3 regions of the Mesorhizobium sp. B2-4-12 genome follow, and region 2 is predicted to be linked to each of the others. Evidence: riboswitches for the same ligand, from Rfam matches in the RefSeq annotation. Region 2 holds a riboswitch; each other region holds the start of a gene.
The links. A riboswitch is a leader RNA that binds a small molecule or an ion and turns the genes downstream of it on or off. The one in region 2 is predicted to bind cobalamin.
Positions count from the first base shown of each region.

Region 1: linked by a shared signal. The riboswitch ahead of FJ934_RS15630 (CbtB-domain containing protein) and the one ahead of FJ934_RS00500 (aromatic ring-hydroxylating dioxygenase subunit alpha) in region 2 are both predicted to bind cobalamin.
Region 3: linked by a shared signal. The riboswitch ahead of FJ934_RS15430 (DUF1636 family protein) and the one ahead of FJ934_RS00500 (aromatic ring-hydroxylating dioxygenase subunit alpha) in region 2 are both predicted to bind cobalamin.

Region 1 covers NZ_VFVC01000023.1:73,526-80,130, reverse strand. Annotated here, with positions in the region: gene cobD (threonine-phosphate decarboxylase CobD) at 1-357, opposite strand, end outside; gene cbiB (adenosylcobinamide-phosphate synthase CbiB) at 356-1,327, shown strand; gene cobO (cob(I)yrinic acid a,c-diamide adenosyltransferase) at 1,380-1,988, opposite strand; gene cobU (bifunctional adenosylcobinamide kinase/adenosylcobinamide-phosphate guanylyltransferase) at 1,990-2,505, opposite strand; gene FJ934_RS15635 (CbtA family protein) at 2,498-3,301, opposite strand; gene FJ934_RS15630 (CbtB-domain containing protein) at 3,317-3,496, opposite strand; cobalamin riboswitch at 3,532-3,730, opposite strand; gene FJ934_RS15625 (MFS transporter) at 3,887-5,086, opposite strand; gene FJ934_RS15620 (DUF1624 domain-containing protein) at 5,322-6,320, shown strand; gene FJ934_RS15615 (isoprenylcysteine carboxylmethyltransferase family protein) at 6,317-6,605, shown strand, end outside.
Region 2 covers NZ_VFVC01000001.1:95,801-102,405, reverse strand. Annotated here, with positions in the region: gene FJ934_RS00525 (alpha-glucosidase family protein) at 1-238, shown strand, start outside; gene ugpC (sn-glycerol-3-phosphate ABC transporter ATP-binding protein UgpC) at 263-1,375, shown strand; gene FJ934_RS00515 (DUF680 domain-containing protein) at 1,447-1,686, opposite strand; gene FJ934_RS00510 (DUF680 domain-containing protein) at 1,748-1,954, opposite strand; gene FJ934_RS00505 (DUF680 domain-containing protein) at 2,027-2,224, opposite strand; cobalamin riboswitch at 2,717-2,918, shown strand; gene FJ934_RS00500 (aromatic ring-hydroxylating dioxygenase subunit alpha) at 3,070-4,317, shown strand; gene FJ934_RS00495 (hybrid-cluster NAD(P)-dependent oxidoreductase) at 4,338-5,438, shown strand; gene FJ934_RS00490 (hypothetical protein) at 5,850-6,605, shown strand, end outside.
Region 3 covers NZ_VFVC01000023.1:28,722-35,326, forward strand. Annotated here, with positions in the region: gene FJ934_RS15420 (cobaltochelatase subunit CobN) at 1-1,947, opposite strand, end outside; gene cobW (cobalamin biosynthesis protein CobW) at 1,967-3,004, opposite strand; gene FJ934_RS15430 (DUF1636 family protein) at 3,007-3,435, opposite strand; cobalamin riboswitch at 3,474-3,679, opposite strand; gene FJ934_RS15435 (winged helix-turn-helix domain-containing protein) at 3,709-4,908, opposite strand; gene FJ934_RS15440 (NADH-quinone oxidoreductase subunit A) at 5,238-5,603, shown strand; gene FJ934_RS15445 (NADH-quinone oxidoreductase subunit B) at 5,594-6,175, shown strand; gene FJ934_RS15450 (NADH-quinone oxidoreductase subunit C) at 6,180-6,605, shown strand, end outside.

The sequences.
Region 1 (6,605 bases), on a different contig from region 2:
GTGCCCGGCGATCGCCGCCGCCCGGGCGTGTTCGGCATAGGTCGGCCCCAGCACCAATGCCTTGCCGGGCCTCACCAGCGATGCCACGCGCGGCAACAGGATTTGGGTACCGGGCGCCGCGACGACGTGGGCTGGCGACGGCGCGCCGTAGGTGCGGGCCGCGGTTTCCGTCAGCTCGCGCCCGCGGCCTGCTTCCGGCAAACGCGACAGCGAGGTGGCGGGCAAGTCGAAAAGCGGGTAGGAGTGCGGATTGATACCGGTCGAGAGGTCGACGAAAGGCAGCAAGGCGTTGGGGAAAAGCGCCCTCGCCCGGCCAAGACTTCCACCATGGTCCACTGCTCCTTCAAGAAGCTTCATGTCAGTCCTGATCGCTTTCCTGTCACTGGCCGTCGAATTTGTCCTGGGTTATCCGGACTGGCTGTTTCGCGCCATCGGTCATCCGGTGACGTGGTTCGGCAGCCTGATATCCTTTCTCGATCGCAGGCTCAACCGCGCCACTGATCCCGACGCGCTGCGTCGCCAACGCGGCGTCCGGGCGCTTCTGGTCATCGTGCTGGTACCGGCGGCGATCGGCCTTTGCGTGCAGATCCTTCTGCTCTGGTTCGTTCCCCTGGGACTGATCATTGCCGCCCTTCTGGCGACGTCTTTCCTGTCGCAGAAGAGCCTGTATGAGCATGTCGAGGCCGTGGCGGACTCGCTCGACTCGGGTGGCCTCGCCATGGGCCGTGTCGCCGTCTCGCGAATCGTCGGTCGTGACCCGGAGACGCTCGACAGGGCCGGCGTCTGCCGCGCGGCGATCGAAAGCCTGGCCGAGAATTTTTCCGACGGCATCGTCGCCCCCGCCTTCTGGACAGGCGTCGGCGGGCTAGCAGGGGGTGCTGCCTACAAGGCGGCCAACACCGCCGATTCGATGATCGGCCACCGCACCCCGCGCCACGAGGCGTTCGGCTGGGCGGCGGCGCGCTTCGACGATTGGATCAATCTGCCGGCGTCGCGGCTGACGGCTCTGCTAATCGTGCTGGCTGCTTTCCTGGTCAAGGAAGCCGATCCCCGCAACGCCTGGACTGCGGTGTGGCGCGATGCCAAAAAGCACCGTTCGCCCAACGCCGGCTGGCCGGAAGCGGCCATGGCCGGAGCGCTTGGCCTCGCGCTCGCCGGACCGCGCAGCTATGGCGGCGTGGTGGTCGACGATGTCTTCATGGGCGAAGGCGGCAGTCGCGAAGCCGACAGCGGCGACATCAGGCGGGCGCTGAAACTCTACCGCGTTGCCGACTATCTGCTGATTGCGCTGTTCGGGGTGGTCTCCGTGATTGCCATCGTGGCGTGACGGAATCAGCGAGGCTATTTACCGAACGCCTCGCACACAGCCCGCAAAACTCTCAGAACTCGATGCCTTGCTGCGCCTTCACGCCTGCCGAAAAGTGGTGCTTGGTGACTCCCATCTCGGTGACCAGATCCGCCGCCTCGACCAGCGCCGGCTTGGCGTTGCGTCCGGTGACGACAATGTGCAGTCCCTCGCGCCGCGCCTTCAGCGCAGCGACAACCTTGTCGAGATCGAGATAATCATAGCGCAGCGCGATGTTGAGCTCGTCGAGCACGACAAGGCTGATCGAAGGATCGGCGATCAACTCCAGAGCCTTGGCCCAGGCGGCCTCTGCGGCCGAGATGTCGCGCTTCAGGTCCTGCGTCTCCCAGGTGAAGCCCTCGCCCATCGCGTGCCAGACGACACGGTCGCCGAAAGCAGCGAAGGCATCCTTCTCACCGGTGTGCCATTTGCCCTTGATGAACTGGACGACGCCGACCCGCTTGCCATAGCCGAGCATGCGCAGCGCCAGACCGAAAGCGGCTGTCGTCTTGCCTTTGCCCGGGCCTGTATTGACGATCAGCAGCCCCTTCTCGGCCGTTTTGCTCGCCACCTCGGCATCCTGCACCGCCTTGCGCTTGGCCATCTTGGCGCGATGGCGCTCCGCATCCTTGTCTTCCGTCATGTCATTTCACCTTGAGCGGCAGCCCCGCCACCATCAGCAGCACCGTATCGGCGACCGCCGCGACCTGCTGGTTGAGCCGTCCCGCGTCATCGCGGAACCGGCGCGCCAGTGCATTGTCCGGCACGATGCCTTGCCCGACTTCATTGGACACCACGAACCACGGGCCGCGCGGCCGTGACAACACGTCCGCCAACCGACGGCACTCGGTTGCGATATCGTGTTCGGCCAGCATGTGATTGGTCAGCCATAGCGTCAGACAGTCGACGAGCACCGGCTGGTTGTCGGGCAAAGCCTCGAGCGCACCGGCAAGGTCGAGTGGCGCGTCGATGGTCGTCCAGCCGTCGACGCGCCGCGAACGGTGCAGCGCGATGCGCTCACGCATCTCGTCGTCATAGGCTTCGGCTGTGGCGATATAGATCCATGGCGAGGGCAAAGCCGTCACCAGGATTTCGGCGTGCGCGCTCTTGCCGGAGCGCGCACCACCGATGATGAAGGTCAGCTTGCTGCGATCAGGCAAAGCTGTCGCGCAGGCTGGTGGCGGTGCCGGTGAAGCGTCCGCGCACCACGCCGACGGCGGCGCCGAGCACCAGCCAGAACACCAGATTGGTCAGCGTCACCGCCACCACGAACTGATGATGCAGACCCTCCGGGATCGGCGTCTCGAAACTGTCGGGCTGCGGCGCGCCGATGACATGCGGGGCGATAATCAGCAGGACGGCAAGGATCGCAAGCGGCAGCGATTTGCGGAATGCGATCAGGCCTAGCCCCACGGCGGTCGCGACCACGGTCGCCACCCACCAGATCTGGCGCTGCGTGAGATCCGCCGACGGCATGGCCGGCAATTCCGGCGGCAGGCCGAGGCCGGGCGCCAGTGTGAATATGGCAAAGCCGGCCAGGCCCCAGAACACGCCCTGACGCCAATTGCCGATGCCGCCAGCGAATTCCGAGACCGCCACCAGGACCAGCGCGAAGCCGATGCCAGTGACGATATTGGCAAGCACGCTGAAGCCAAAACGCTCGAAACCGTCGGCCGGAGCCCAGCCTTCGTCTTCCGACGCCGGGGCAGCTGCTTCAGCCGGTGCCGGCGCGACAGGGCTCATGGCGTATCCTGCCGGCGCGGCAGTGCTCATGGCGTTGGTGTCTGCTGCTGCCGGTGCGGTGTGGTCGTGATGGTGGCCGCCGCCGGCCTGCTCATAGACTTCAGCCTTGAGGATCAGCGGCACGGTGGCATAGGCCTGCATGCAGGCGAGAACGACGCCGGCCACGAGCCCTGCGATCGCCGCGATGAACACGACGTTGCGAAACAGGTTCATGATGTCAGATCCTCGTCAGTGGCAGGGAAACGCCATCGAATGGCGATAATCGTGGGCGGCATTGTGGACCGCATCGATATGCGAAAAGCCGACAAAGCCAACGACGAAAATGCCGAGCAGCGCGGCAAGCGCAAGCTGCATGAGGCGCGACTGCGAGGAGACGGAGGCGCCGAGGGAGACGGAAGCGGTATTCATATCTTGTCCTTTCACCCTCCACCCGAGGGCATTGAAGTCAGTTTCCTGTCGCCGGCAGGTCTCCTGGCTCGCGGATCAGCGCCCTTCTCCACCTTCCCGAAGAAAAATCTTCAGTGGCTTATGGAGAGGACTACCGCATACAGTTGCGGGGGCAGCCACGGCATTGGGCAACAACTCAGCCCGCACCGTATTCCCTCTTGGCTCCAAAACGGAACCGACGACAGTCTGGACTATAGGCAGAATCGACGCGCCCGGCAAACCAAATTCCGCCGGCGACCATTGCGAATGCGCCATGTCGAGATCAGTTTGCTTGTGCCGCATTTGGCCTATTGGTACCCGGAAGCCCAAAATCGCGACAGATGTCCGCCGGAGTAGAATTATAAAGGCCGGCTAAAGCGACTTCGGCAGATAGCGCCAGGTCATGAAGCCGCAAAACGCCGCCAGCAGGCCGAGCGTGACGAATACCGAGCCCAGCCCGAAGAACGCCAGCACGACGGAATAGACCAGCGGCGGGGTCAACTCGGAAAAATCAAGATAGGTGCGATAGACCGCGGCCATCTGCGCGCGCTCATAGGAGCGCACCGAGCGCATGAAAGCGGTCGAACCCAGCGCATCGAGCGCAATGGTGAAGAAGGCGCCGCAAAGCAGGAAGGCGCCGGTGAGCAGCGGCGCGCTCTCGCCGATCGCACCTGCCGCCAGAAGTGTGGCCGACATGGCGAAATAGGCAAAGGTCATGGTCTTGCGGCCGCCAAAGCGCTTTCCGGCCTTGCCCCAGAAGATGGCCATGAACAGAAGCGCGTTGCCGGCCGAGACCAGCAAGCCACCGGCCAGTTCGCCCTCGCCGGTAATCACCATGAACAGCGGTCCATAGACGAAGAACGTCGTCCAGAAGCAGGAGCGGCCGAAGGCGATCAGCCAGGCGAGCCTCAGTCTCGGCTGCGCGACGAAGCGGCCGATATTGGCGAGCGGATTGACCGGACGCGTCTTGCCCGGTTGGATCGATTGGTTGTCGCTGAGCCGATAGAACCAGAACAGGGCCAGCAAGATCGCGGCGAACACCGCCACCGCGCCATGCGCGGCATAGATGCCGAAATGCGCGTAAAGAAAGATGCCGAGTGTCGGCCCACCGGTCCAGGCGAACATCGACCACGCCATGCGCAGCGATTCGGCCTGCATGAAGTCGGTCTTGCGAATGTGGTCCATGATGTAGAGATTGAGTGTGATCGACAACGCGCTGGCGCCCATGACGCGGCACAGCATGCCGGCCAGTTGTCCGGCAAGCGTGTGGGTGACGAAGAACAGCGATCCGATGGCGAGCAGGCAGGCGCCGGCGGTGTAGACCCAGCGCCGCGCAAAGCGGCGGATCAGCATCGGCATGAACAAGGTCACCGACAGGCCGAGCAGCGCAACGATCGTGTAGAGGATCGAGACGATCTGCTCATTGTGCAGGATCTCGTAGGCCTGGATCGGGATGACGCTCGACACCGTGGCGCGGGCGAAGGACTCGACCGCATAGAGCGAAGCGAAGGTGCGCGCATCCGCGGCCTTGAGGGCCGGGAGCCAGATCGGATGGCGCACATGGATGGACATTGCTTCCCCAAAGCAGAATCACCGGCCAAATCTGCCTTGGCGATTTCGGTGCCAATAAGAGGAAACCGACGCGCGTGCGGTGAAAAACGAAGCTGGTCAAAGGCTTTCCGGCGCTGGCCTAAAGCGTGATCCGAAACGGCCGGCGCGGCGCGGCGCTATGCCGACGGTCCCGGCCTTCTTCTGTCTGGTTGAACCGTGATAGTCCTCGGGCGGGGCTGAATCAGATCGCGAGACCATGACCATCCATACGCCGACCGCACCCGTTCCGGAGTCATCGAAGCGCATCGCCGTCATCGACGTCGTTCGCGGCATCGCGCTGCTGGCCATGGCGAGCTACCACTTCACCTGGGACCTGGAGTTCTTCGGCTACACCGATCCGGGCCTTACCGCCTTCGGCTGGTGGAAGATCTACGCGCGCTGCATCGCCTCGACCTTTCTGTTCCTGGTCGGCGTCAGCCTCTACCTCGCACATGGCAAGCAGATCCGCTGGAACGGCTTCTGGAAGCGGTTCGCCATGATCGCGGGCGCGGCGATAGCCATTTCGGTCGTCACACGCATCGCCACGCCCGATGGCTTTATCTTCTTCGGCATCCTGCACGAGATCGCGCTTGCCAGCCTGCTTGGGCTTGCCTTCCTGCGGCTGCCCGCGCTGCTGACGCTCGTCGTTGCCGCGCTCGTCGTTGCGGCGCCCGTCTACCTGCGCTTCGAGGCCCTGGACCATCCCTGGCTGTGGTGGATCGGCCTGTCGGCAATTAATCCGCGTTCCAACGACTACGTTCCGCTGTTTCCATGGTTCGGCGCGGTGCTGATCGGCATCGGGGTGACGAAACTCGCCTCCGCCTCCGGCATGCGAGCGCGCCTGGCGAGCCTGGTGCCCGGCCGCTGGGCCAGTCCGCTGGTCTTCATCGGCCGCCACAGCCTCGCCTTCTACCTGATCCACCAGCCGCTGCTGATCGGCTGTGTCTGGCTGTTTTCGCAAGTCATGCCGGCCCAGGTCGAAACCCCGCAGGTCCATTTCCTGAAAACCTGCCAGCGCTCGTGCGAGCAGACGCGTGATGCAACCTTCTGTTCGAGCTATTGCGGCTGCATGCTCGATACGCTCGAAGGCGAGGCCTCTCTTGATCGGCTCTACAACAACGACCAGACTGCCGATTGGAGAGCCCATCTGTCCGATCTTGCCGGCATGTGCACCGCCAAGACCGAGGACAAGATGACGGAGGGAGGAACGCAATGACCGACAGCCAGCCGAAGCCCGGAGTGATACCTTGGCCACCGGTGATCTACGCCGCGGCCATCGCTATCAGCGTCATCCTCGGCATGCTCTACCCCTTGCCCTGGATCGACGATCTTCTGGGCGACATCCTGTTCGCGGCCGGCTGGGTGGCGCTGTTCGGCGCCGCGGCGCTCTGGGTCACCGCTATCCGCGCCATGATGCGGGCCAAGACCACACTCAGCCCCACCGCCCTGCCGGACCATCTCGTCACCTCGGGTCCGTTCGGCATCACCCGCAACCCGATCT
Region 2 (6,605 bases):
GGCGCTGGCCAAGGGCGATATCAATTTCATCGAAAGCCAGGGCGACACCGTCGCCTTCACGCGCCGGGCAGGCAATGAGCAGATCGTCTGTGTCTTCAATCTGGGCGCCAAGCCGGCCGAGGTTGACCTTGGCGACCGATCGCTGCAACCTTTGCCGGGACACGGATTTTCGGAGAAGGCAGACACAGGCACCGTCCGCCTCGGCGGCTACGGCGCCTGGTTCGGGCGCATAGACTGAATTTCAAATCACCGGGAGAAAATCATGGCCGATGTCACGCTGCGACAAGTGAAGAAGTCCTACGGCAATCTCAACATTCTCCACGGCATCGACCTCGACATCAAATCGGGCGAGTTCATCGTCTTCGTCGGCCCGTCGGGCTGCGGCAAGTCGACCTTGCTGCGGTCCATCGCCGGGCTCGAGGAGATCACCTCAGGCGAACTCAGGATCGACGGCGAGGTTGTCAACGACGTGCCGCCGTCGAAGCGGGGCATCGCCATGGTGTTCCAGTCCTACGCCCTCTATCCGCACATGACCGTCTACGACAACATGGCCTTCTCGATGAAGATCGGCAAGGAAAGCAAGGCCGAGATCGACAAGCGCGTGCGCCAGGCGGCGGAAATCCTGCAGCTGACCAAGTATCTCGACCGTCTGCCCAAGGCGATGTCGGGCGGTCAGCGTCAGCGCGTCGCCATCGGCCGCGCCATCGTGCGCAATCCGAAAGTGTTCCTGTTCGATGAGCCGCTGTCGAACCTTGACGCCGCGCTGCGTGTCGCCACGCGTATCGAGATCGCCAAGCTCAAGGAATCGATGCCCAACACGACCATGATCTACGTCACCCACGACCAGGTCGAGGCGATGACGCTGGCCGACCGTATCGTGGTGCTGAAGGAGGGCCATATCGAGCAGGTCGGAACACCGATGGAACTCTACAAGAGGCCCGGCAATCTGTTCGTCGCCCAGTTCATCGGCTCGCCGGCCATGAACATCCTGCCGGCGACCGTCGACAGGACCGGCAGCCCGACCGTGATCAGTCATGTCGGCGGACGCAAGGCGACGGTGCCGATCGCGACACCGGCTTCGGCGAAGGGCGCGGCGGTAAGCTTCGGCGTGCGCCCGGAAGATCTCGCGATCGCCAGCGGCACGGACTATCTGTTCGAAGGGACGGTCGACTATATCGAACAACTCGGCGAGGTCCAGCTGGTCTATGTCGACATCGGCAGGACCGACCTGCCCCTGGTGACCAAGCTGCCTGGCAATGTCGAGGTCAAGCGCGGCTCGACGCTGCGGCTGACCGCCGATGCCGGCGACCTTCATATCTTCGACGCGGACGGCCGCTCCTTCGCGCTTCACGAGGTAGAGGCAAAGGCGGCCTGAAACAGGGTTCTGGTGATAAAAAAGAGCCGCAGGCATCGGCCCGCGGCTCTTTTTGTATTCCACATCGGCTATTAACGGCCGAAGAGATTCCGGTCGCTGCCCTGTGGGGCGGACTTCTGTGCGTCACCCGAGGAATTGAGCAGCTTGTAGACAGGCGATCCTTCATTGCGGATCGAGCCGGTATGCGAAGTGTCGACATTGGCGGTCGTCGCCTGCTTGTTGATGTCGGTGCCGCCAACATTGTCGTTGGCCGCATAGGCGCTGCCGGCGGCAATCAGAAGAGCGGCGGCGGTAAGAACAATCTTTTTCATTTCGGGTACTCCGGTATTCGCGAATCCAAGCGGCGGGCAAGCCCGCCGGTTGTCGTTGATATTAGTTGTTGCCGAACAGGTTGCGGTCGGCACCGTGCGTAGGCGTCTGAGCCGCCGGTTCGGACTTCTTGATCGAAGCGGTGTATGAGTTGTCGGTCGACGTGGCGGCCGGCTGGCTAGCGCCATTCGAACCATAATTGTCACTGCCGGCGAAAGCGCTGCCGGAAATGGCCAGAACGGCGACGGCAGCAAGAGCGATCTTCTTCATTTCAAGTCTCCTGAATTCTTCGAATGTCGCCAGGACGGCAGGCCAAACCCGCCGCCTGCTGGAGATCGGCTGTTAGTTGTTGCCGAAGAGGTTGCGGTCAGCACCGTGGGTGGGCGTCTGAGCAGCCGGTTCCGACTTCTTGATCGAAGCGGTGTAAGAGCTGTCGGCAGCAGTGGCCGCGGGGCCATTCGCACCATAGTGATCGCTACCAGCGAAGGCGCTGCCGGAAATGGCCAGAAGGGCGGCGGCAGTGAGAACAATCTTTTTCATTTTGGGTACTCCAGTATTTTTCCGTCCGTCTAGCGGCGTGTCTTGGGATTGAAATCGCGTCGTTCGGACGACCCCGATGTGGGAGAGCCAGCTAGCCGTTTCCAATCACGAAGATGTTCAACGTGGACCATGAATCCACTACTTGAAATTGTACCAAGATCTTCCACGTGCGATTTTTCCGTTGCAATATCAACGCGTTAATTAAAGTCGGTGTCGTCATCACCGACTCTATCGGAGGCTCGGCGTTCACACCGTCCTGCACGCACCGTCAACAGAAACGAACCGTTCGGTTCGATTTTAGAATCTGCTAATAGTCACTTTTCGAAACCGTTAACCCTTTTTGCTTCCACTCCGGGCCGATTCCGACGCCCGGCGCGGCCGTCACCGCGATGATTTTCGCTGTCGCTGCTCGTGACCAGATCGTTGCGCATGGGTGTCGCGCCACATGGATGCAATGTCGCTTTCATGCCGATGTCGCAAGCGCTGTCGTGATTAGATCATGTCATCTCAGGTGCCGCTTCGTGACGACGGGGCGGAGAATTGGGAAGCCGGTCAAAGTCCGGCGCTGCCCCCGCGACGGTGGTGGAGTTCAAGTCGCAACGGGAGACCACTGGGCGCAAGCCTGGGAAGGTGTCGCGACCGTCCGCAAGGACACTCCAGAGCCCGGAAACCAGCCAGAGATCGTAGAACTCGACTGATCGCGGTGGGCGGTCAAGAGGCGGATGCCGCATGCCCGGCGCTTGCCGGCATGCAGCCTTGTCCTTCCTCTCATCCCCTCCGGTTCAGTCATTAGAGCGACGCGCGTCCGTTTGGACGGGCCGATGCGATGAATGCGAGGACAGGACATGGATGCGCGCAACGATATGCTGAGGCTCTTGAACAGCCGCAGAGAGGGCTTTTCGCTGGAACAGCCCTTCTACACCGACCCGGACTACTTCAAGCTCGACATGGAGCTGATCTGGTATCGCGACTGGCTGTTCATCGGCCATGATTGCGAATTGCCGAAGCCGGGAAGCTTCATCACCGTGCAGATCGGCGACTATCCGGTCGTGCTGGTGCGCGACCAGCAGGGCAAGATCAATGCCTTCCACAACTCCTGCCGCCATCGCGGCAGCCGCGTCTGCAACACCGACAAGGGCTTGGCGGCCAAACTGGTCTGCCCGTATCACCAGTGGACCTACGAGCTCGACGGCCGCCTGCTGTTCGCCCGCCAGATGGCCGACGGTTTCGACAAAGGCCAGTTCGGCCTGAAGCCGGTCGCCTGCGAGAGCGTGGCCGGCTACGTCTTCATCTGCCTGGCCAGGGAGCCCGCCGACTTCGCACCGATGCGGGCGATGATCGAACCCTATCTCAAGCCGCACCGGCTGAGCGAAGCAAAGATCGCTTTCCAGAGCACCATCGTCGAGAAGGGCAACTGGAAGCTGGTCTGGGAAAACAACCGCGAGTGCTATCATTGCGCCGGCAGCCATCCGGAGCTTTGCAAGACCTTCCCGGAGGCGCCGACCGTGACCGGTGTACAGGGCGCCGACAGCGATCCTGAGATGATCGCGCACTGGGCGAAATGCGAGGCCGTTGGCCTGCCGAGCAAATTCCGCATCGATCCGGCCGGGCAATATCGCGCCACCCGCGCGCCGCTGCTGCGCGACGCGGTCAGCTACACGATGAGCGGCAAGCGGGCGGTGAAGAAGAACCTCTCCGACAGCGTCTCGGCCGACCGCATCGGCACCCTGATGCACTATCACTATCCGACCACCTGGAACCACATCCTGATCGATCACGCCGTTACCTTCCGCGTGCTGCCGATCAGTGCCACGGAAACGGCGGTAACGACGAAATGGCTGGTGCACAAGGATGCGGTCGAGGGCGTCGATTACGATCTCGCCGAACTCACCCATGTGTGGACCGAGACCAACGATCAGGATCGCCGTATCGTCGAGGAAAACGCCTTCGGCATCCTGTCGCCGGCCTACGAACCAGGCCCGTATTCGGAGCTGCATGAGGGTGGCGTCATCCAGTTCGTCGACTGGTATGCGCGTTTCATTGGTCCGCGCCTCGCCGAGGATGGTCGACCAGCGCTCCGCAGTGTCGCCTGAGAGGCCAAAGGATGAACGCGATGACTGATCTTGGCCTTTACCGCCATCTCGACCAGATGGCGCCCTGGAACGACCGGCTCCAGGTGCTGGAAGTGATTGGGGTCAGCGACGAGTCTCCTGACGTCAAGACCTTCACCTTCCGCTCCGACAACCAGACCTGGTTCCGCTACAAGCCGGGCCAGTTCGTGACGCTGGAACTGCCGACAGATGACGGGCCGCTGATGCGCACCTATACATTGTCATCGTCGCCATCGAGGCCGTTCTCGATCGCGGTGACGGTGAAGGCACAGGCCGGCAGCATTGGTACGCGCTGGATGTTCGATCATCTGGTGCCTGGCTCACACGTCAAGGCCTACGGGCCGGCCGGCGACTTCTCGCTGCACAGCCATCCGGCAGCCAAATATCTGTTCATCTCGGCAGGCTCGGGCGTGACGCCGATGATGTCGATGCTGCGCTGGCTGAACGACTGCGCGCCATGGACCGATGTCAGCTTCGTCAACTGCGCGCGCCGACCCGAAGAGATCATCTTCCGCAAGGAACTCGAACTGCTCGGCGGCCATATGCCCGGCCTGTCGCTCGGCTTCATGATCGAGGAGCGCTCAAGCCGTGAGGGCTGGTACGGCCATATGGGCCGTATCGACGCCATAAGGCTGCCGCTGCTGGCGCCCGATTTTCGCGAACGCGAGATCTTCTGCTGCGGTCCGGATCCTTTCATGCGGGCCGTGCGCGGCATGCTGGAAGCCGCCGGCTTCGACATGACGAAATACCACCAGGAGAGCTTCGCCGCGCCGGTGGTGGAGGAAATCCCGGCGCCGTTCGCAGCGCCCGCACAGGACGGCGCCCCTGTTCCCGCCGAAGCCGCGACAGCGATTCGCTTCGCGCTTTCGGACGTCGATGCCGAATGTGTCGCCGGCCAGACCGTGCTGCAGACGGCGCGCGCCTCGGGCGTGCGGATACCCGCGGCCTGCGAATTCGGCCTGTGTGGAACCTGCAAGGTCAAGAAGGTCTTCGGCGATGTCGAAATGAGCCACAATGGCGGCATCCTCGATCACGAGATCGATGACGGCTTCATCCTGGCCTGTTGCTCCAGGCCGCTGTCGGCGTTGGAAATCGAGGCATAATCGGTTCAAGGCCTCAACCGATCCGGGAAACAGTCGGTGCTTGCCGGCCCTGGTTGCCTGCGACGCGGTGCCACCGAAAATCCGGCTGAACCGCGCAGACTGTAATGGCGCGATTAACCGCACTTTAGGCAATCCCGGCTAGCTTTCGGTGTCAGTTCCAGTGGCGGGAGCAGCCGGTGATCGATGTCAGCACTGCCGCTGGGCGAGCGGCGCGAGCACCGGTCGTGCCCATTTCGACGCTGCTCGACACAGTGGGCGCGCACGCACGATCGGCTTCTGCTTCCGACCATATTGGCTTGTATTCCTCAGAACCGGATCAACTGCCACCCTTGGCACTGAGGCCGGCACAGCTGTGTTCCCGTCCATGATTTCGTCATTCTGCGTAAAAGTCATCTTTGTTGGGGCGGTCCGATGAGCATGGGAAATGTAAGAAACATCAGTACTGCGACTGGCTTTGCGTCCGCGGTTGGAAGCTTGTCGCCGGTATGGCTTGTTGCGACCGTAGTGGTGTTCTCTTTTTTTATGCCGTGGACCGCCGGCGACAATACCGACGTCAGCTGGCTCATCGTTATCTGCGAAAAGGTTCTGGATGGTCAGAGGCTCTATGTCGACATTCTGGAAACCAATCCGCCTTTCTCCGTGGCCCTCTATATTGGGCCGGTATGGCTGTCCCACAGGCTCGGCATCTCGCCGGAATCCGCAATCGAGTGCTTCATCTATCTGATCTTCTTCGTTTCGATTGCGCTGTCGGCTGTCGTCATCGAGCGAAGTCGAATCTTCGTCGATCTGAAGACGCAATGGATCTATCCCGCATTAGCGGTTTTGCTTCTCATCATGCCTGGGAATGTTTTCGGCCAGCGCGAGCATATCGGTACGATGCTGTTCATGCCGATGCTGTTCCTGATGATGTGGCGGATCGACAACCGCGCAGATGCGCCGGTTCCTCTTGGCCTTGCCGCAGCGGTTGGCTTGGCTGGAAGCGTACTGCTTCTGGTCAAACCACATTGGGCAACTGGTATCATACTGCCCTATTTCTACATCGCTTGGCGCAAACGCTCGCTGACGGCGTGCCTGACGGCTGAAAACGTCGTCATCTTCACGGTTTGCACTGCCTATCTCGTCAGTGTGTATGTATGGTTTCCCGAGTTTTTCGGCACTTTCCTGCAA
Region 3 (6,605 bases), on a different contig from region 2:
CGCGACCGTCTTGCCCGGCAGCCATTCCAGCGTGCCGTGGGCACCGACATGGATGAGGGCGTGGACGCCGATCGATTTGCGGAGCCACAGACCGAAGGCGATCAGGGCATGCCGCGGGGGGAGCGTCGGGTCGTGGTAGTCGGCTCGGCGGTCGGCGGAGCGGCCGCGATCCGGTGCGAGCGCGACGGTGACGTTGCCGAAGGTCGCGGCGCGGAAGGGGAATTTCGCTGAGGCCGGCGCTTGAACACCCCCCTCTGTCCTGCCGGACATCTCCCCCTCAAGGGGGGAGATTGGCAGTTTCGACGCTCCGCCTACTCCGGCAACATTGGAGATTGGCGAAACCGGCAATGACAGCGCAATCTCCCCCCTTGAGGGGGAGATGTCCGGCAGGACAGAGGGGGGCGCCTCGCGCAAACCTGTCTCGCCTTGGGTCTTACCCCAAGCTGCTTCGACTGCGGCAATTGCAGCAGTCGGTAACTCTGTAGAAAGACCGAGATAGTCCTCCAGCCCCAATCCTTCTTCGCCGCACTCCAGCAAGTCCAGCAGTTCCCGCGGCGTTCGCGGAATCCCGTCGACGGCATAGCCCTCTTCGCTGAGGTCATGCAGCATGGCCAGCACGCTCGACGGTACGTCGAGGCCGACGGCATAGCCGGTGCGGCCGGGGGCGCTCGGGTAATCCGGAATCAGGATGGCGAGCTTGCGGTGGGCGCGAGATGTCTGCTGCAGGCGAATAAAGGCCGCGATGCGGTCCGCCACCTGCGCTACCCGATCCGGTTCCGGCCGGTTGGCGAAGGCGCGGTGGCCAAGTGCGGGATCGACATCGCTTTCGCCCTTGAAGGAAATGGCGCCGGCGAGGATGCGGCCGTCGAGCTCGGGCAGGACGACATGCATGGCGAGGTCGGCGGGCGCCAGGCCGCGCTGGTTGTTTTCCCAAACGTCGCGGCGGGTGGTGGCGACGATGACCTGGAAGACGGGGACGCCGGCGCGATCGAACAGGGTCTCGACGCCGGGCTCCGCGCCGGACGCGAAAGCGGTCGCGGTGATGATGGCGGCCGGCTTCAGCGTAGCGATGGCGGTTTCGACAAAGGCGAGGGATGCCGGGTCCTTGAGGCTGGAGACAAAGATCGGCACGGGGGTGATGCCGCGCTGTCCCAGTGCCTCAACGAGCGCGTCGATAGGCGCGACATCGGCGGCGAGCAGCATCGAGCGGTAGAACAGGATGGGCACGACCTTTCCCTCCCCCTCGAGGGGAGGGTGGCCCGCAGGGCCGGGTGGGGTCGGGGCGACTGGATACGGCGTTTCTTGAAGTCGGCGCACTTCCCCGGCGACCCCACCCCCGGCCTGCGGCCGGACCCTCCCGTCGAGGGGGAGGGGGACGCCGCACTCGACGACGCCACGTCCTGGCTCGTAGTAGCCCGCTTTGGGCACAGTTACCGGCGCAACTGCTGCTTCATCCTTCCCCAGCAGCCCTGCCAGCCTCTGCACCAGCGCGCTCATATTCGCCGGGCCGCCCTCGCGGAAATAGCCGAGCAGCGCATCCAGTTCCGCGCGCGGCAGCGTCGAGGCTTCGATCAGCCTGAGATCCTCGTCGTGGCTTTCACCGGGCAGCAGCGCCAGTTTTATGCCGCGTTCCCGGGCGGTCGCGGCAAGCTGGTCGCAGCCATAGCGCCACCAGTCGTAGCCGCCGAGGATGCGGACGAGAATAACCCTGGCGTGGCGGGCGACGCTGTCGATCCAGAGGTCGACGGACATCGGGTGGCGCAGGTCACGCAGCGCCGCCAGCCGCATCGAGGGCAGGCGGCCGGCATCCGCCTTCCACGCGGCCGCCAGTCCGGCGAGGTCGCTGTCGGTGAAGGACAGGGTCACGATATCCGCCGGCGTCTGCCGCAGATCGACCGGCTCGGCGAGATCGTCGAGCGAGGCGGATGTCGTGGTGAGGATGTGCATCGCGGCCCGTGCCCGAAAATCAGCCGGCGAGTATACGCTCGATCGCAGGGCGGTTCAGCCCCTTGAGGCCGATGACGACAAGGCGCGAGCGGCGGTCGTCCTCGGCGGTCCAGGCGCGGTCGTAGTAATGGTTGACGCGCGGGCCGACGGCCTGCAGCAAAAGCCGCATCGGCTTGCCGCCGACCTCGACGAAACCTTTCACCCGCAGCACGTTTTCCTGTTCGGCGGCGTCGGCGACGCGTTTTGCCAGCTCGTCCGGATTGGCGATCGAGGGGATGTCGACAATGAAAGTGTCGAAGTCGTCATGCTCGTGGTCGAATGCGCCGTCGTGATGGGATTTGCGGTTCTCGATGTCGTCCTCGACGGCGAGGCCGAGCCCGAGCAGTACGGAGGGATCGACCTTGCCGTGGGACGTCGGCACGATCTTGACGGCACGGGCGGAGTGTTCGTTGACGATGGCATTGGCGCGGGCTGAGCCGGCGGCGTCCATCAGGTCGCTCTTCGACAGGATGATCAGGTCGGCGCAGGCGATCTGATCCTCGAACACCTCCTCGACCGGGTCATCATGGTCGAGGCTGTCATCCCCGGCGCGCTGCGCCTGCAGGGCGTCCATGTCGTTGGCGACTCGGCCTTCGGCCAGTGCGGGGCCGTCGACCACGGCGATCACGCCATCGACGGTCACGCGGCTCTTCACCGTCGGCCACTGGAAGGCCTGGACCAGCGGCTTGGGCAAAGCAAGGCCCGAGGTTTCGATCAGGATATGGTCAACTTTCGGCGTCAGCGACAGGATCCGGTCGAGCGCCGGCACGAAATCGGCCGCCACGGTGCAGCAGATGCAGCCATTGGCCAGTTCGACGATGTTTTCCTCCGGGCAGGTGTCGATGCCGCAACCTTTCAGGATCTCGCCGTCGATGCCGATGTCGCCGAACTCATTGACGATGATCGCGATGCGCTTGCCGCCGGCGTTTTCGAGGAGATGGCGGACCAGCGTCGTCTTGCCGGCGCCGAGGAAGCCGGTGACGACAGTGCAGGGAACACGGGAGACGGAAGTGGTCATGGTCAGTCTTTCAGCAGGTCGAGGGGAGGGATGCGGGCAACGAGGCCGCGCTTCAGGGAATCGGGGCGGCCGCGCCAAGGGATAAGGCCGTCGCTCGAGGTGGCGAAGAGTTTGGCGCCGGTAACGAGGTCGGCGCCGCTGCCCGTGGTCAGGTCGCCGAACACATAACTCCAGCAGCCGTCGCGCAGGATTGCGGCGCTGAGCCGGCGTTTGCAGTTGCCGAGGCATTCGACCGTGCGGACGCGGACGTGCTCGGATGCCGCGGCGCGGCCTGTGTCCTGTGCCAGGAGTTCGCCGGCGCGGGGATGGGCGTCGGAGCCGGTTTCGTCGCGGCAGGACGCGCAGACGATAACGGTGACGCCGGACAAGGCGTCGCCATCGGCGGACGATATATCCGCTGCACTAGCCGAAAAACTGCCGTTGTGGTCCAAAAACCGGGCTCCTTGCCCGGAAACCCGCCGGGCGATCGGATTCTTCTGTCGCAGACGGCAGGTCTCCTGGCTCGCGAGTCGTCGCCTTGGTTAGCCGCCTTCCCGGGAATTCCCAGTGGCTTTCGGCCTTGGCTCTTCGCTTACAGTTGCGGGGACAGCCGCGGATTTGAGACCGAAATCCCGCACCGCATTCCCTCTTAGCCCCAGCCGTTGCGGGCAGGGGACCGTCTGGAGCGGATTTAGGCTTTTACAGGCAGCTGTGTCAACGCGCGGCTACGACATGGCGATGTCGACCAGCGCCGGGCCTAGATCTCCGGCGGGCGTCACGTCGATACGTTCAAGGCCAAGCCAGACCTGCATCTGCTTCAATTCCTCGAAGAGCTGGGCGGCGGTTTCAGGCGGCGCTCCGGGCTCGGCATAGGCCGCAGGCACGCGCAGCACGCTTGCCGGCCGGTCGGCCCGAAGGTCGACGCGAGCGACGATCCTGTCGCCAAGCAGGAAGGGCAGGACGTAATAGCCGTACTGGCGTTTTTCGGCCGGAGTGTAGAGCTCGATGCGGTAGTGGAAATCGAACAGCCGCTCGGTGCGCGAGCGCTCGAAGACGACCGGATCGAACGGTGCCAGCAGGGCGCGCGCTTCGATCTTGCGCGGGAGACGGGCATCTCTATGGAGGTAAGCCGGCTTGTTCCAGCCCTCGACACGCACCGGCAGTAACTCGCCCAATTCGACCAGTTCCTCCAGCCGGCCCTTTATGTCTGCGGGCGACAGACGGAAATAGTCGCGCAGGTCGCCGGCTGTAGCCACGCCGTGGGCGCGGGCGGAAATGCGCAGCAATTCGCGATGCGCGTCCTCGGCAGCGGGCACCGGCAGATCGAGGATCGCTTGCGGCAGCACGCGCTCCGGCAGGTCATAGAAGCGCTCGAAGCCGCGGCGGTGCGCGGTGGTGATGCGGCCGGCCCAGAACAACCATTCGAAGGCGTGCTTGGCGTGGCTCCAGCCCCACCAGCCGCCCGAACCTTTCTGGCCCTCAAGCGCCGAGGCGGCGATCGGGCCGCGATCGGCGACTTCCCGATAGATCTCTTCGATGTAGGCGGCGTGCTCGCGGCCCCATTTGGCGAGGCCCAGATACATTTCGTCGCCTTGCTCGGCGCGCTGCATGCGCCAGCGCATCAACGGGTATGTCTCGACTGGCAGGAACGAGGCTTCATGCGCCCAATATTCGAACACCGTGCGCTTGCGCGTCACGGCGGCATTGTCGAGGAGCGCGAGCGGGTAGGGGCCAAGCCGCGAATAGAGCGGCATATAGTGCGCGCGCACCACCGCGCTGACGGAATCGATCTGCAGCAGGCCGGTGCGGGAGAGAACGCGGGCGAAGTGGCGGCGGTCCGGCGTACCATTTGGGCGGGGATCGAGAAATCCCTGGGCGGCGAGCGCGACGCGCCGGGCCATGGCGAGCGAGATTTTTTCCTTCATCGGGAGCCCTTGCCCTGATCGATTTGCGGATTTTAGCCGGTGATTCCGGCATGCTAGCAGGCAAATGGCGGTAGATATGTCAGGAGATAAAAGTGGAGTAGAAAGTGAAGGAAATCAAACAGGAGCGCATCGGACCAGTTTCTTCCGTTATGCCGTCCAGCCCCGCGTTTTGAACAAGGTTTGACTTGCTTCGCTGGAAGTGCTGCGCTAACCCTCGCCGCGTTGCAGCATAGGCCCCTTAAAACGGTTCAGCGGTTAAACTGTCACGCTTCCGCATTAAGGTCCGGTGCTGTAACAAAAGTGGATTGGCGCCAACGGAAAGCCGCTGCATGAACGCACTTCTCAGTTCGTACCTGCCCATCGTCCTGTTTATCGCAGTGGCGGCGGTCGTCGGCATCGCGCTTATCGCGGCGCCGTTTCTGGTGGCCTACCGCAACCCCGATCCTGAAAAGCTTTCCGCCTACGAGTGCGGTTTCAACTCGTTCGACGACGCCCGCATGAAATTCGACATCCGTTTCTACCTGGTGTCGATCCTGTTCATCATCTTCGACCTGGAAGTGGCCTTCCTGTTTCCCTGGGCGGTGTCCTTCTCGAAGATCGGCATGCTCGGCTTCTGGTCGATGATGGTGTTTTTGGCAGTGCTGACCATCGGCTTTGCCTATGAATGGAAAAAAGGAGCGCTGGAATGGGATTGAACGACAGTTCAGGCACCCGCGTCGCGCCGAAGCCCAAGGGCATTATCGATCCCAACACCGGCAGGCCGGTGGGGGAGGACGATCCCTTTTTCCTCGAAATCAACAATGAGCTCGCCGACAAGGGATTTCTTGTCACCTCGACAGAGGCGCTGATCACCTGGGCGCGCAGCGGCTCGCTGATGTTCATGACCTTCGGCCTCGCCTGCTGCGCGGTCGAGATGATCCACACCTCGATGCCGCGCTATGACTCGGAGCGGTTCGGCGTGGCGCCGCGTGCGTCTCCGCGCCAGTCCGACATCATGATCGTCGCCGGCACGCTGACCAACAAGATGGCGCCGGCACTGCGCAAGGTCTACGACCAGATGCCGGAGCCGCGCTACGTCATCTCGATGGGCTCCTGCGCCAATGGCGGCGGCTATTACCACTATTCCTACTCGGTGGTGCGCGGCTGCGACCGCGTCGTGCCGGTCGACATCTATGTGCCCGGCTGCCCGCCGAGCGCCGAAGCACTGCTCTACGGCATTCTTCTCCTGCAGAAGAAAATCCGCCGCACCGGCACGATCGAACGGTAAATCCATGGCCGCATCACTGAGCGAACTGTCGAGCTATCTCGGCGAGAAAATGAGCGGACGGATCTCGGACGCGGTGTTCGCCTATGGCGAACTCACCATTCATGTCGAACCACGCGACCTCGTCGAAGTGATGACTTTCCTGCGTGACAATGCGCACTGCCAGTTCATCTCGATCATCGATATCTGTGGCGCCGACTATCCGTCGCGGGCCAAGCGCTTCGACGTCGTCTATCATCTCCTGTCGCCGAAACAGAATGTGCGCATCCGCGTCAAGGTGCAGGCTGACGAGGAGACGATGGTGCCGTCGATCACCGGCGTCTATCCCGGCGCCGACTGGTTCGAGCGCGAGACCTACGATCTCTATGGTGTGCTGTTTTCGGGCCATCCCGACCTGCGCCGCATCCTCACCGACTATGGCTTTGATGGTCAC